One region of the Kitasatospora sp. NPDC096140 genome, then DNA from elsewhere that is predicted to be linked to it. Evidence: predicted binding sites of a transcription regulator. Region 1 holds the regulator's gene; the other holds the start of a gene.

Region 1 (7,360 bases):
AACGGCGGGCGCGGGCTCAGCGGCCCAGCTGCTCGGTGATCTTCGCCAGCTGCGCCAGCCGCTTCTCCAGCGACGGGTGGGTGGAGAACAGCTGCGAGGCGGCCTCCCGCGCGCTCAGCGCGGGGGCGAAGTAGAAGGCGTTGTACGGCTGCGCCTGGCGCAGGTCCTTGCTGGGGATGGCCGCGATCTGCCCCGTCACCTTGGTCAGGGCCGAAGCGAGCGCGCTGGGCCGGCCGGTGAGCTGCGCGGCGGCGCGGTCGGCCGCCAGCTCGCGGTAGCGGGACAGCAGCCGGGTGAGCAGGAAGCTGATCGCGTAGACGAGCATCGAGACCAGCGGGATGATCAGGGCCACGATGGCCGCGTTCTGGTCGTTGTTGTTGCGACCGCCGCCCATGAACCCGCCGTACACGGCGATCCGGGTCATCGCGCCGGCGAGCACGCCGAGGAAGCCGGCGATCGTCATCACCGCGACGTCCCGGTGGGCGACGTGCGACAGCTCGTGCGCGAGGACGCCCTCCAGCTCCTCCGGCTCCAGCCGGCGCAGCAGGCCGGTGGTCACGCAGACCACCGCGTTCTGCGGGTTGCGGCCGGTGGCGAAGGCGTTGGGCATGTCGTTGTCGGCGACCGCCACGCGCGGTTTGGGCATGTCGGCCAGGGCGCAGAGCCGGTCGATCGTGCCGTGCAGTTGGGGGAACTCCTCCGGGGTCACCTGGTGGGCGCCCATGGCCCGTTCGGTGATCTTGTCGCTGAACCAGAACTGGGCCACGAACAGCCCGCCGGAGATCAGGACGATCAGCGGCCAGGCGCCGCGCAGCAGCGCGATCAGCAGGCCGGTGAAACCGACGTACAGCAGCCCGATCACGAACATCGTCGCGACCATGCGGCCGGTCAGGCCGCGGTCGGGCGCGAAACGGGTGTGCTGGCCCGAGCTCGACATCGCTTGCTCCTCCATTCGCCGTCGCTTCCGATGCTCCCACCCGGACGGCCCCGGGGCACCACCCGCGCGCCGGTGACCCGTGAACGGGCGGGGCCCCGCGGGCCGTACCCGGAACTGCGGGCAGGATCACGCCGGTCAAGCCGTTCCTGCCGTAGGACCCGGGCCTTACACTGGCAGGTACGGTTTTGGCACTCGTGTGTTCAGAGTGCCAAAACCGGGGCCTCCCGGAGCGGCCCGCTGCAGCACACAGGGACACACAGGGACACAGACGGACAACGTGCGAAGACGGAGGTGCGTGCCCCATGGCCGGTGAGGTCCGCCAGCTGGACGAACGCAAGCTCGCCGTGCTCCGCGCGATCGTGCAGGACTACGTGGGCACCGAGGAGCCGGTCGGCTCCAAGGCCCTGGTGGAGCGGCACAACCTCGGGGTCTCGCCGGCGACCGTCCGCAACGACATGGCGGCGCTGGAGGAGGAGGGCTACATCCACCAGCCGCACACCAGCGCCGGCCGCATCCCGACCGACAAGGGGTACCGCCTCTTCGTCGACAAGCTCGCCGAGATCAAGCCGATGAGCGCCCCCGAGCGCCGGGCGATCCGGCACTTCCTGGACGGCGCGGTCGACCTGGACGACGTGGTCGCGCGCACCGTGCGGCTGCTCGCCCAGCTGACCCGGCAGGTCGCGGTGGTGCAGTACCCGTCGCTGACGCGCTCGACCGTCCGGCACATCGAGCTGGTGGCGCTGGCCCCGGCCAAGGTGATGCTGGTGCTGATCACCAACACCGGCCGGGTCGAGCAGCGGATGGTCGACTGCCCGGGCACGGTCGGCGAGACCGTCCTGGCGGACCTGCGGACGGCGCTCAACACCGGAGCCGCCGGCCGCCGCCTCCCGGAGGTCCCGGGCGTGCTGGAGGAACTCCCGGCGATGTTCGAGCCGGCCGACCGGCCGACCGTCAGCACGGTCCTGGCGACCCTGTTCGAGACGCTCGCGGAACAGAACGAGGAGCGGATCATGCTGGCCGGCACGGCCAACCTGACCCGCTTCGGCCACGACTTCCCCCTCACCATCCAGCCGGTGCTGGAGGCCCTGGAGGAGCAGGTCATCCTGCTCCGCCTCCTGGGTGAGACCAATGACGCCGCGATGACGGTCCGGATCGGGCGGGAGAACGCCTACGAAGGGCTGAATTCCACCTCGGTCGTGTCCGTCGGTTACGGTTCGGGCGACGAGAGCGTGGCCAAACTGGGTGTGATCGGTCCGACCCGGATGGACTACCCAGGCACAATGGGGGCGGTGCGGGCGGTAGCGCGGTACGTGGGTCAGATCCTGGCCGAGTCGTAGCAAACGTCGCCGTTGGACGACCAACGGCGTCCAGTCGCAGCACTACTACAGGCGGAACAAGCGGAGCATTTGGTGGCCACGGACTACTACGCGGTACTCGGCGTCCGACGGGATGCGGGGCAGGACGAGATCAAGAAGGCGTTCCGGCGCCTGGCACGCGAACTGCACCCGGACGTCAACCCGGACCCGAAGACGCAGGAGCGGTTCAAGGAGATCAACGCCGCCTACGAGGTGCTCTCCGACCCGCAGAAGCGTCAGGTCTACGACCTCGGCGGCGACCCGCTGTCCCCGGGCGGCGGTGGCGGCGCGGGCGGCTTCGGCGCCGGCGCGGCGGGCTTCGGCTTCTCCGACATCATGGACGCCTTCTTCGGCGCCGCAGCCGGCCAGCGCGGCCCGCGCTCGCGCACCCGCCGCGGCCAGGACGCCATGATCCGGCTGGAGATCACCCTGGAGGAGGCCGCCTTCGGCACCACCAAGGAACTCCAGGTCGACACCGCCGTCACCTGCACCACCTGCAGCGGCGAGGGCGCGGCCCCCGGCACCACCGCGCAGACCTGTGACATGTGTCGCGGCAAGGGCGAGGTCTCCCAGGTCACCCGGTCCTTCCTGGGCCAGGTCATGACCTCCCGCCCCTGCCCGCAGTGCCAGGGCTTCGGCACCGTCGTGCCGACCCCGTGCCCGGAGTGCGCCGGCGACGGCCGGGTCCGCGCCCGCCGCACGCTGACCGTCAAGATCCCGGCCGGTGTCGACAACGGCACCCGGATCCAGCTGGCCGGCGAGGGCGAGGTCGGCCCCGGCGGCGGCCCGGCCGGCGACCTCTACGTCGAGATCGCCGAGACCACCCACGCCATCTTCCAGCGGCGCGGGGACGACCTGCACTGCACCGTCACCATCCCGATGACGGCGGCCTCACTCGGCACCCAGGTGCCGCTGCAGACCCTGGACGGCCTGGAGGAGGTCGACATCCGGCCCGGCACCCAGTCCGGCCAGTCGATCCCGCTGCACGGCCGCGGCATCACCCACCTGCGTGGGGGCGGCCGGGGCGACCTGATAGTGCACGTCGAGGTGAAGACGCCCACCAAGCTCGACGCCGAGCAGGAGGAGCTGCTGCGCCGCCTCGCGGTGCTGCGCGGCGAGGAGCGGCCGTCCGGCCAGTTCGCGCCGGGCCAGCAGGGCCTGTTCTCCCGCCTGAAGGACGCCTTCAACGGCCGGTAGCCGTCCGCGGAGGGGTGCCGGGGACCACCCGGCACCCCTTTCGCGTGCCCGATCCACCCCCTCCCGGAGGTTCCCCGCATGACCGCGCCCGTCTTCGTCGTCGAGACCGAGCGGATCGCCACCGCCGCGCCCGGCACCCTGGTGCGCCTGGACGGCCCGGAGGGCCGGCACGCGGCCGCCGTGAAGCGGCTGACGGCCGGCGAGGCGGTGACCCTCGCCGACGGGCTGGGACTCGGCGTGGACGGGACGGTCGCCGAGGTGCTCGGCAAGGACGCGATCGACGTGGCCGTCACCGCGGTGCGCCGCGAGCCGGAGCCCGCGCCGCGGATCGTCGTCGTCCAGGCGCTGCCCAAGGGCGACCGCGGCGAGCTGGCCGTCGAGACCATGACCGAGGTCGGCGTGGACGCGGTGATCCCGTGGGCGGCCTCGCGCTGCATCACCCAGTGGAAGGGCGAGCGCGGCGCCAAGGCGCTCGCCAAGTGGCGGGCCACCGCCCGCGAGGCGGGCAAGCAGTCCCGCCGGCTGCGCTTCCCCGAGGTGCACGACCCGATGACCACCAGGCAGCTGGCTCCCGTCCTGGCGCGGGCCGCGTTCGCCGCCGTGCTGCACGAGGAGGGCGCCGAGCCGCTGGCGCACGCCGCGCTGCCCGGCAGCGGCGACCTCGTGCTCGTCGTCGGCCCGGAGGGCGGGGTCTCCCCGGAGGAGCTGGCCGCGTTCGCCGAGGCGGGCGCCCGGCCGTACCGGCTGGGGCCCTCGGTGCTGCGCACCTCCACCGCCGGGGTGGCCGCCGGCGCGCTGCTGCTCGGGCGCACCGGCCGCTGGGCCTGAGGCCCGTCCGGCCCGCACCCGGCCGGGGCCCGTACTACGACCCCGCGGCGGCGTCCAGCGGGCTCGCCCGACCGGCCCGACTCTGCCGAAAAGCCCGGCGGCTCGTACGCGCACGTGCCTACGCTGGCCGCGTGACGGACTTCCTGAGCACCCCCGCGGGCGCCTACCTGCGCCACCCCCACCTGCACGGCGACCTGGTCACCTTCGTCGCCGAGAACGACCTGTGGCTCGCCCCGCTGGAGGGCGGCCGGGCCTGGCGGCTGACGGCCGACCACCTGCCGGTCCACGATCCCCGGTTCTCCCCGGACGGGCGGCACATCGCCTTCACCTCCGCCCGGGACGGCGCGCCCGAGGTGCACGTGGTGCCGGTGGACGGCGGCCCGTCGCGCCGGCTCACCCACTGGGGCAGCGGCCAGACCCGGGTGCAGGGCTGGACGGAAGACGGCCGCCCGATCGCCACCACCACGGCCGGCCAGGCCACCCTGCGCCGCACCTGGGCGCACGCCGTGCCGCTGGACGGCGGCGAGCCCGCCCGGCTGCCGTACGGGCCGATCGGCGGGATCGCCTTCGAACCGGGCGGCGACCGGGTGCTGCTGGCGAGCGCGGCGATCCGCGAACCGGCCTGGTGGAAGCGCTACCGGGGCGGGCGGGCCGGCAAGCTGTGGATCGGCCGGGACGAGTTCGTCCGCGTCCACGAGGAGCTGGACGGCCAGCTGTCCTCGCCGCTGTGGGTCGCTGGGCCCCTCCTGCCCGATGGCGGGCAAGGAGGGAGGATCGCGTTCCTGTCCGACCACGAGGGCGTCGGCGAGCTGTGGTCCAGCCTCCCGGACGGCTCCGACCTGCGCCGCCACACCGCCGACCCGGACGGCTTCTACGCCCGCAACGCCGCCACCGACGGCACCCGGGTGGTGTTCCACCGGGCCGGCGACGTCTGGCTGCTGGACGACCTGGAGGGCGCCGAGCCGCGCCGCCTGGAGGTCCGGTTGGCCGGCCCGCGCACCGGCCTGCGCCCCCGGCCGGTGCCCGCCGCGCACTGGCTGGAGTCCGTCGCCCCCGACCGCACCGGCCGGGCCAGCGCCGTCGTGGTGCGCGGCAGCGTGCACTGGCTGACCCACCGGGAGGGCCCGGCCCGGGTGCTGGACGAGACGCCGGGGGTGCGCGGGCGGCTGGTCCGGGTGGTGCCCGGCGAGGACGGCGCCCAGGGCGTGCTGTGGGTGTCCGACGCCGAGGGCGAGGACGCCCTGGAGTTCGCGCCCGCGGTGCACGGCGCCGAGCGCCGCCGGCTGGCCGCCGGACAGCTCGGCCGGGTCAACTCGCTGGCCGTCTCCCCGGACGGCAAGCAGGCCGCGCTCGGCGTGCACGACGGCCGGGTGCTGCTGGTGGCGCTCGCCGACGGCACCGTGCACGAGCTGGACCGCAGCACCGACGGCGAGGTCGGCGGGCTGGTCTTCAGCCCGGACTCCGCCTGGCTGGCCTGGTCGCGGCCGGTGCCGGGGCTGGGGCCGTTCTCGCTGCGCCAGATCGTGCTGGCCAACCTCGCCACCCGCACCGTCAGCGAGGCCACCCAGCAGCGCTTCATCGACACCTCGCCGGCCTTCACCGCGGACGGCCGGTACCTGGCGTTCCTGTCGGTGCGCAACTTCGACCCGGTCTACGACTCGCACGTCTTCGACCTGTCGTTCCCCAACGGCTGCCGCCCGTACCTGATCACCCTGGCCGCCGACACGCCGTCCCCGTTCGGGCCGCAGCGGGCCGGGCGCCCGCTCGGCGGGGAGGAGGACGAGCCCCGGGCCAAGAAGGCGGACGGCGAGGAGGGCGGCACCGACTCGGCGCCGGTGACCAGGGTGGACCTGGACGGCATCGCCGACCGGATCGTCCCCTTCCCGGTCGAGGGCGGCCTGTTCGGCACCCTGCGGGCCGCCAAGGACGGCGTGCTGTGGACGAGGGTCCCCCTGCTCGGCGAACTCGGCGACGAGGCAGCCTCGTTGGAGGACGAACGGCCGCGGCCGGTGCTGGAGCGCTTCGACCTGAAGAAGCGCCGGGTCGAGCAACTGGTGCACGACGTCGACGGCTTCGCGGTCAGCGGGGACGGCAGCCGGGTCGCCGTGCTCGACGAGGGCGAGCTGCGGATCGTCCCGGCCGACCACAAGGCGGCCGGCGAGGACGACGAGACCGCCGTGGACCTCGCGCGGCTGCGCGTCACCGTCGACCCGGCCGCCGAGTGGCGCCAGATGTTCGCCGAGAACGGCCGGCTGATGCGGGACAACTTCTGGCGCCCCGACCTCGCCGGCGTGGACTGGGCCGGCGTGCTGGAGCGCTACCGGCCGCTGGTGGAGCGGGTCGGCTCGCACGACGACCTGGTCGACCTGCTCTGGGAGGTGCACGGCGAACTCGGCACCTCGCACGCCTACGTGGTGCCCTACGGTTCGCACACCGAGCCCGCCCGGCGCCAGGGCCTGCTCGGCGCGGACCTCGTGAAGGACGGCGAGCAGTGGCGGATCGCCCGGATCCTGCCCGGCGAGTCCTCCGACCCGCGGGCCCGCTCGCCGCTGGCCGCGCCCGGCGCGGCGATCCGCCCGGGCGACGCGGTCCTGGCGGTCAACGGCCGCCCGGTGGACCCGGTCACCGGCCCCGCCCCGCTGCTGGCCGGCACCGCCGGGCAGCCGGTGGAACTGACCGTGGCCGGCAAGGACGGCACCGACCGGCGCCACCCGGTGGTCGTCCCGCTCGCCGACGACGAGGCGCTGCGCTACCACGACTGGGTGGCCGGCCGGAGGGCCGCCGTGCGCGAACTGTCCGACGGCCGGCTCGGCTACCTGCACGTTCCCGACATGCAGACCACCGGCTGGGCCCAGATCCACCGCGACCTGCGCTCGGAGATGGCCAGGGAGGGCGTGATCGTCGACATCCGGGAGAACCGCGGCGGCCACACCTCGCAGCTGGTGATCGAGAAGCTCGCCCGCCGGATCGTCGGCTGGAACGTCAGCCGGGACACCGACAGCCCGGTGCCGTACCCGGGCGACGCCCCGCGCGGGCCGGTCGT
Region 2 (7,360 bases), on a different contig from region 1:
CGCAGCCTGCCGCGGCGTGGACAGCTCGCTCTTCTTCCACCCCGAGGGCGAGCGCGGGGCCGCGCGCAGTTCGCGCGAGGCCAGCGCCAAGGAGGTCTGCATGCGCTGCCCGGTGATCGCCGAGTGCGCCGCGCACGCGCTGGCGGTCCGCGAACCGTACGGAGTCTGGGGCGGGATGACCGAGGACGAGCGCGAGGAGATGCTGGGACGCTCGCGGCACCGGCTGGTGGAGGTCCCGCTGACCCCGCCCGCGGTCGCGCAGCGCTAGACCCGCCTCCGCGACGCGCCGTGAAGAAACGTTTCTTCGCGGCGCCTCAGGCCGGTCACGGCCGGTACGGGACCTGCGGGAGTTCCGTCACCCGCCGTCAGCGGGCGGCCGCCGCCCCCGCCAGCCGCTCCAGCATCAGCGCCACGGCCGGCACCTCGGCCAGGTCCGGCAGGGTCAGCGCGACCACCTGTCGCACCGCCGGCGCCCCCGAGGCCGTCCGCACCGGCACCGTCGACACGCCGTCAGGGCGCACCGACTGCAGCGCCAGCCGCGGCAGCACCGCGACGCCCAGCCCGGCCGCCACCAGGCCGACCACCGCCGGGTAGTCGTCGGTCGCGAAGTCGATCCGGGGCTCGAAGCCCGCCCCGGCGCACAGCTCCACCAGGTGCCCCCGGCACTGCGGGCAGCCGGCGATCCACTGCTCCCCCGCCAGCTCGGCCAGCTCGACCGGCCCGCCCCGCCCGGCCAGCGGGTGGGCGGCCGGCAGCAGGCCCACCAGCGGGTCGTCCAGCAGCGGGGTGACCACCAGATCGGACCAGTCGGTCCCGGCGGTCAGCTGCTGGGCCTCCAGGTTGGCCTCGGCCCGCGCCTCGCGCGGCGTGCCGTGCGCCGGCGGCGGCAGCACGACGGCGCCGTCGGACTGCGGGTAGCGGAAGGCCAGCGCGATCTCGCACTCGCCGCCGCGCAGCATCGCCAGCGACTCCGGCGGCTCCGCCTCGACCAGCGACACGCGCACCCCCGGATGGCCGTCCCGCAGCCGGGCGACCGCGGGCGGCACCAGGGTGGAACTCGCGGTCGGGAAGGACACCAGCCGCACCCGGCCGGCCCGCAGCCCGGCGATCGCGGCCACCTCCTCCTCGGCGGCGGAGAGCCCGGCCAGGATCCCGGTGGCATGCTTGAGCAGGACCCGCCCGGCCTCGCTGAGCTGCATCCCGCGGCCCGAGCGGACCACCAGCGGGGTGTCCACGGACTTCTCCAGGGCCTTCATCTGCTGGCTGATGGCGGGCTGGGTGCACCCCAGCTCACGAGCGGCGGCGGAGAAGGAGCCGGTGCGGGCGACGGCACGCAGGACGCGCAGGTGGCGGGCCTCGATCATGCCTTAGTTATAAGGCAATCTTTGCGTTCTGCAAAATTCTACTGATGGTTGAAGCGGCCACGACCCGGCGGACGACCGGGCGGACGACGGCCGGAGGCCCGGCCCGCGTCCCCTCGCGGGGTGCGGACCGGGCCTCCGGTCAGTCGTTCGGGCCTCAGTGCGAGTGGCCGTGACCGTGGGAGTGGCCGTGACCGTTGTCGGCCTCCTCCTCCTTCTTCTCCACCACGAGGGTCTCGGTGGTGAGCAGCAGGGAGGCGATCGAGGCGGCGTTCTCCAGGGCGGAGCGGGTGACCTTGACCGGGTCGATGACGCCGGCCTTCACCAGGTCGCCGTACTCGCCGGTGGCGGCGTTGTAGCCCTGGCCGATCTCCAGCTCGGAGACCTTGGAGGTGATGACGTAGCCCTCCAGGCCGGCGTTCTGGGCGATCCAGCGCAGCGGCTCGTGCAGCGCCTTGCGGACCACGGCGACACCGGTGGCCTCGTCACCCGACAGGCCCAGGCCCTCGTCCAGCACCTTGGCGGCGTGGACCAGGGAGGCGCCACCGCCGGCGACGATGCCCTCCTCGACCGCGGCGCGGGTCGCCGAGATGGCGTCCTCCAGGCGGTGCTTGCGCTCCTTCAGCTCCACCTCGGTGGCGGCGCCGACCTTGATGACGCAGACGCCGCCGGCCAGCTTGGCCAGGCGCTCCTGCAGCTTCTCGCGGTCCCAGTCGGAGTCGGTGGCGGCGATCTCGCCCTTGATCTGGGCGACGCGGCCGGCCACGGCCTCGGCGTCACCGGCGCCGTCGACGACGGTGGTCTCGTCCTTGGTGATGGTCACGCGGCGGGCGGTGCCCAGCACGTCCAGGCCGACCTGGTCGAGCTTGAGGCCGACCTCCTCGGAGATGACCGTGCCGCCGGTCAGGGTGGCCAGGTCGCCCAGGATCGCCTTGCGGCGGTCACCGAAGCCCGGGGCCTTGACGGCGACGGCGTTGAAGGTGCCGCGGATCTTGTTCACGACCAGGGTCGACAGCGCCTCGCCGTCGACGTCCTCGGCGATGATCAGCAGCGGCTTGGAGGCACCGCCCTGCAGGATCTTCTCCAGCAGCGGCAGCAGCTCCTGGATGGAGGAGATCTTGCCCTGGTTGATCAGGATGTACGGGTCCTCCAGGACCGCCTCCTGCCGCTCCGCGTCGGTGACGAAGTACGGCGACAGGTAGCCCTTGTCGAACTGCATGCCCTCGGTGAAGTCCAGCTCCACGCCGAAGGTGTTCGACTCCTCGACGGTGATGACACCGTCCTTGCCGACCTTGTCGATCGCCTCGGCGATCAGCTCGCCGACCTGGGTGTCCTGGGCGGAGAGGGACGCGACGGCGGCGACGTCGTCCTTGCCCTCGATCTCGCGGGCGACGGACAGCAGGTGCTCGGAGACGGCGGCGACGGCCTTGTCGATGCCCTTCTTCAGGGCGGCCGGGCCGGCACCGGCGGCGACGTTGCGCAGACCCTCGTTGACCAGGGCCTGGGCCAGCACGGTGGCGGTGGTGGTGCCGTCACCCGCGACGTCGTTGGTCTTGGTGGCGACCTCCTTGACGAGCTGCGCGCCAAGGTTCTCGTACGGGTCGTCCAGCTCGACCTCACGGGCGATGGTGACACCGTCGTTGGTGATGGTCGGGGCGCCGAACTTCTTGTCGATGACGACGTTGCGGCCCTTGGGGCCGATGGTCACCTTGACGGTGTCGGCCAGCTTGTTGACACCGCGCTCCAGCGAGCGGCGGGCGTCCTCGTCGAACTGCAGGATCTTCGCCATGTTCCCTATTCCCTCGGGGCTGCGGCCGGCCCACCGGCCGCCGAACTACGTGAACCAACAACCACGCCCCGGGCCCCTGTCACTTGGGACACGGATCCGGGGCGGGTCGGAACGACTTACTTCTCGATGCTGCGTTTACTTCTCGATGATGGCGAGAACGTCACGAGCCGAGAGGACGAGGTACTCCTCGCCCTGGTACTTCACCTCGGTGCCGCCGTACTTCGAGTACAGGACGATGTCACCGACGGCGACGTCGAGCGGCAGACGCTGGCCGTCCTCGAAGCGGCCCGGGCCGACGGCCAGGACGACGCCCTCCTGGGGCTTCTCCTTGGCGGTGTCCGGGATGACCAGGCCGGAGGCCGTGGTCGTCTCGGCGTCGAGCGGCTGGACCACGATGCGGTCCTCAAGCGGCTTGATGGCAACCTTGCTGCTGGTGGTCACGTCCGAGCTCCCCTTCGGAGATTACGGGGTTTTCTAACGGGTAGGGGCGAGCCTGCGGGTCTGCCGTCGCGGGGGTCAGACACACGTCTTCGCGTTAGCACTCCCCCGGTGGGGAGTGCCAAGGACGACCATAGGGCCGTGTTAGCACTCAGTCAACCAGAGTGCCAACGGCGCGCCCGGACAGCCCCGGCCGAGGGATGAGTACCCGTACTCATGTGCGACCGTCGGCGCCCTCGGCACACTCGTGCCATGACCGACACCCCGGTACGCCTCGGCCCGTCCGACGCGCAGGACGCCGTGCTCGCGGTGGCACTCCTGCCCGTACTGGCCGCCCTCCCGCTCGGCGCCTTCTGGCTGGGCGCAGCGGTGGCCGAAGCCTTCGGCTCCGACAGTGGCGGCTGCGTCGCCTACGGCGCGCTCTGCGCCCTGGTCATCGGCTGGGGCGTGCCGGTCGCCGTCGCCGTGCTCGGCGAACGGGCCGACTACCGGCTGCTGCCGATCTCCGCCGCGGTCGCCCCCTTCGCCCTGCCCGTCGTGCTCTGCCTGGCCGCCCTCGGATGAGCACGCCGCCCGCCGTCCGCGGGGCCCGAGCCGGGCTCCGCCCGCTCGCGCCCGCCCCGGGCACGGCGCCGCGCCGACCGGCGAGAATGACCCCGTGGACACCGAGAACCTCCAGCCCCTGCTGACCCCCGAGGGCCAGGCCCTGCTCGCCGAGCTGCGCGAGTTCACCCCCGAGGAGGAGCTCGCGCTGGCCACCCGGCTGCGGCGGGAGCACCCGGCGGAGCTGGTGTCGGCGGCCTTCGGGCAGGCGCGGCTGCGGCAGCGGGCGCGCGCGAAGTTCGGGGCGGACGCCGACCTGATGTACTTCACGCCCAACGGGGTCGAGCAGTCCACCCGGCGCAGCGTGGCCGAGTGGCGGGCGCGACGGTTCGCCGAGCTGGGCGTACGGCGGCTGGCGGACCTGTGCTGCGGCATCGGCGGGGACGTGCTGGCGCTGGCCCGGGCGGGCATCGAGGTGCTGGCCGTCGACAAGGACCCGGCGGCCTGCGCCGCCACCGCCGCGAACGCCGCCGCGCTGGGCCTGGCCGAGCTGGTCGAGGTGCGCTGCGCGGACGTCGCCGAGGTGGACGTCGCCGGCTACGACGCGGTGTTCACCGACCCGGCCCGACGGACCTCGCGCGGCCGGGTGTTCGACCCCGAGGCGTACGCCCCGCCGCTCTCCTGGGCGATCGAGGCCGGCCGGCGCACCCCGATCGGGGCGCTGAAGGTCGCACCGGGCATCCCGCACGAGGCCGTCCCGGCGGACGCCGAGGCCGAGTGGGTCTCCGACCACGGCGACGTCAAGGAGGCGGTGCTCTGGTTCGGCACCAGGGCCGCCGGCCCGCACCGCGCCACCCTGCTGCCGCACGGCGACAGCCTCACCGGCGGCGATCTGCCCGACCCGCCGGCCGGCCCGGTCGGGCGCTACCTGTACGAGCCGGACGGCGCGGTGATCCGGGCGCACCTGGTGGCCGAGGTGGCCGAGCAGGTCGGCGGCCGGCTGATCGACCCGAAGATCGCCTACCTGACCTCGGACGAGCTGGTCGCCACCCCGTACGCGCACGCCTTCGAGCTCACCGACGTGATGCCCTTCCACATCAAGAAGCTGAAGGCGCTGCTGCGCGAGCGCGGGGTCGGCACGGTGGTGATCAAGAAGCGCGGGATGGCGATCACCCCGGAGGAGCTGCGCCGCCAGCTCAAGCCCTCCGGGCCGAACACCGTCACGGTGATCCTCAGCCGCACCGACCACGGCCCGCTGATGATGCTGGGGCAGCCGGTCCGGGCCTCCGGGGCCTAGGAGGCGGGGGCCTGGATGTAGTCCTCCAGCCGCGCCACCGAGAAGCCCTGCTCCTGGATCCGGGCCAGCAGGTCGCCGAACATCTGGGTCATCGTGGCGCCCTTGAGCTCCTTGGGGCCGCGGAAGTGCGCCAGGATGATGTCGCCGGGCTTCAGCTTCTTGTCCCCCGCCTGGTACTGCATGTCGTGGATCTGCATCGACTCGCGCCACAGCACGACCGCGCGCGGGCCGCACTGCTGCACCGCGGTGTTGAGCGTCGGGGTGTTGGCACCGTCGCCGAACGGCGGGCGGAACAGCAGCGGCGCGGTGCCGTACTGCTGGGTGAGCGCGGCCTGGTCGTCGCAGACCTCGGACTTCTGCTTGTCCGGCGACAGCTTGCTCATCACCGGGTGGTCCACGGTGTGGTTCTGGATGTGGTTGCCGAGCGCCTGGAGCGGCTTGAAGTAGCCGTAGTCGTTCTTGACGATGTCCTTGGTCAGGAACATCGAGATCGGCACCTTGAGGTCGGTCAGCATCTCGACGAACTTCGGGTCCTTCTCGGCGCCGTCGTCGATGGTGATGAAGACCACCTTGTCGGTCGTCTTCACGTCGCTGAACACCGGTACCGGGCCGGTCCGTTCGAGCTTGATGGGCTTGTCGGCGGGCGGCGCCGGGGCGGGCGGGAGCGGGGTGAGGTTCCACTTCGCCCAGGCCGCCGCGTTCGCGCCCGCCGGGGCGGCCCCCGGGGTGGCGGCCGCGCTGCTCGGGGCTGCCGCGGCCGGCTGGGGCGTGCCCGACGCCGCCGACGTGCCGGCCGGCGCGGTCGTGCCGCCGCCTCCGTTGTCGCCGCACGCGGTGGCGAAGGCCAGCAGGGCCAGCGCCCCCGCCGCGTACGTCCTGGTCCTGCTCCGCCCGTCCCTGCTCACCGCACCGCGCTCCCGGTTCCCGTTCAGCTTTCTATCAGCTGATTCACGGTAGCGGCCGGGGTCGCGGTTCCCGGTGACGACCTATTCGACCTGTTCGACCTGTTCGACGTGCTCGCTGGTGAAGGACCAGCGGTGCACCGGCCGGCCGAGCAGCTCGGCCGGCGGGTCGGCGACCGGCACCGGCACGCCGCTCCACCAGGTGATCAGGAGCACCCGCTCGCCCGGGGCGGAGAACACTTCGAGGCGCTCAAGACCGGCCGTGCCGCGCACCGCGGGCAGCACCGACTCCCGCACCCAGGCGGCGAGTTCGGCCCCGCGGCCGTCCGCCGCCCGGGCCTCCCACATCGCGGCGACGGTCATCCGGCGCCGCCGCCCAGGGCGTCGTAGGCCTGTCCGTGGACGTCCCCGTGCCCGAAGCCCGCGGCCGGCACGTGGACCTCGGTCACCGGCAGCGAGGAGTCGGCGGACAGCTCGAACGCGGACGGCGCACGGTCGCGCCACACCATCTCGGAGCCCAGCGCCGCCACCATCGCGCCGTTGTCGGTGCACAGGCCCGGCCGCGGCACCCGCAGTCGGATGCCGGCCCGGTCGCAGCGCTGCTGGGCCATCTCGCGCAGTCGCGAGTTTGCCGCCACGCCGCCGCCGATCATCAGGTGGTCGACGCCGTTGTCCTTGCACGCCTTGACGGCCTTGCGGGTGAGCACGTCGGTGACCGCCTCCTGGAAGGACGCCGCCACGTCGGCGATCGGCACCTCCTCGCCGGCCCGGCGCTTGGCCTCCACCCAGCGGGCGACGGCGGTCTTCAGACCGGAGAACGAGAAGTCGTACGCGGGGTCGTTCCGGCCGCTCAGGCCGCGCGGGAAGGCGATCGCCTTCGGGTCGCCCTCGCGCGCCCTCCGGTCGACCACCGGGCCGCCGGGGAAGCCCAGGCCGAGCACCCGGGCGACCTTGTCGAACGCCTCGCCGGCCGCGTCGTCGATGGTCGCGCCGAGCGGGCGGACATCGCTCGTGATGTCCTCGCTGAGCA

The links. Region 1 encodes HrcA, which represses chaperone genes, less so after heat shock. Its sites were predicted from a motif close to TTNGCACTCNGNNNNNCNGAGTGCNAA; they were not measured.
Region 2: a site for HrcA is predicted at 3,733-3,759, ahead of groES (co-chaperone GroES). Genes of this name have one in related genera too.

Annotation. Positions count from the first base shown of each region.
Region 1 covers NZ_JBEOUW010000027.1:19,393-26,752, forward strand. Annotated here, with positions in the region: gene htpX (zinc metalloprotease HtpX) at 17-937, opposite strand; gene hrcA (heat-inducible transcriptional repressor HrcA) at 1,240-2,274, shown strand; gene dnaJ (molecular chaperone DnaJ) at 2,347-3,489, shown strand; gene ABT048_RS25965 (16S rRNA (uracil(1498)-N(3))-methyltransferase) at 3,568-4,317, shown strand; gene ABT048_RS25970 (S41 family peptidase) at 4,449-7,360, shown strand, end outside.
Region 2 covers NZ_JBEOUW010000004.1:104,039-111,398, reverse strand. Annotated here, with positions in the region: gene ABT048_RS05300 (WhiB family transcriptional regulator) at 1-268, shown strand, start outside; gene ABT048_RS05295 (LysR family transcriptional regulator) at 366-1,364, opposite strand; gene groL (chaperonin GroEL) at 1,519-3,150, opposite strand; gene groES (co-chaperone GroES) at 3,286-3,591, opposite strand; gene ABT048_RS05280 (hypothetical protein) at 3,841-4,152, shown strand; gene ABT048_RS05275 (THUMP-like domain-containing protein) at 4,247-5,428, shown strand; gene ABT048_RS05270 (polysaccharide deacetylase family protein) at 5,425-6,333, opposite strand; gene ABT048_RS05265 (hypothetical protein) at 6,415-6,693, opposite strand; gene tsaD (tRNA (adenosine(37)-N6)-threonylcarbamoyltransferase complex transferase subunit TsaD) at 6,690-7,360, opposite strand, start outside.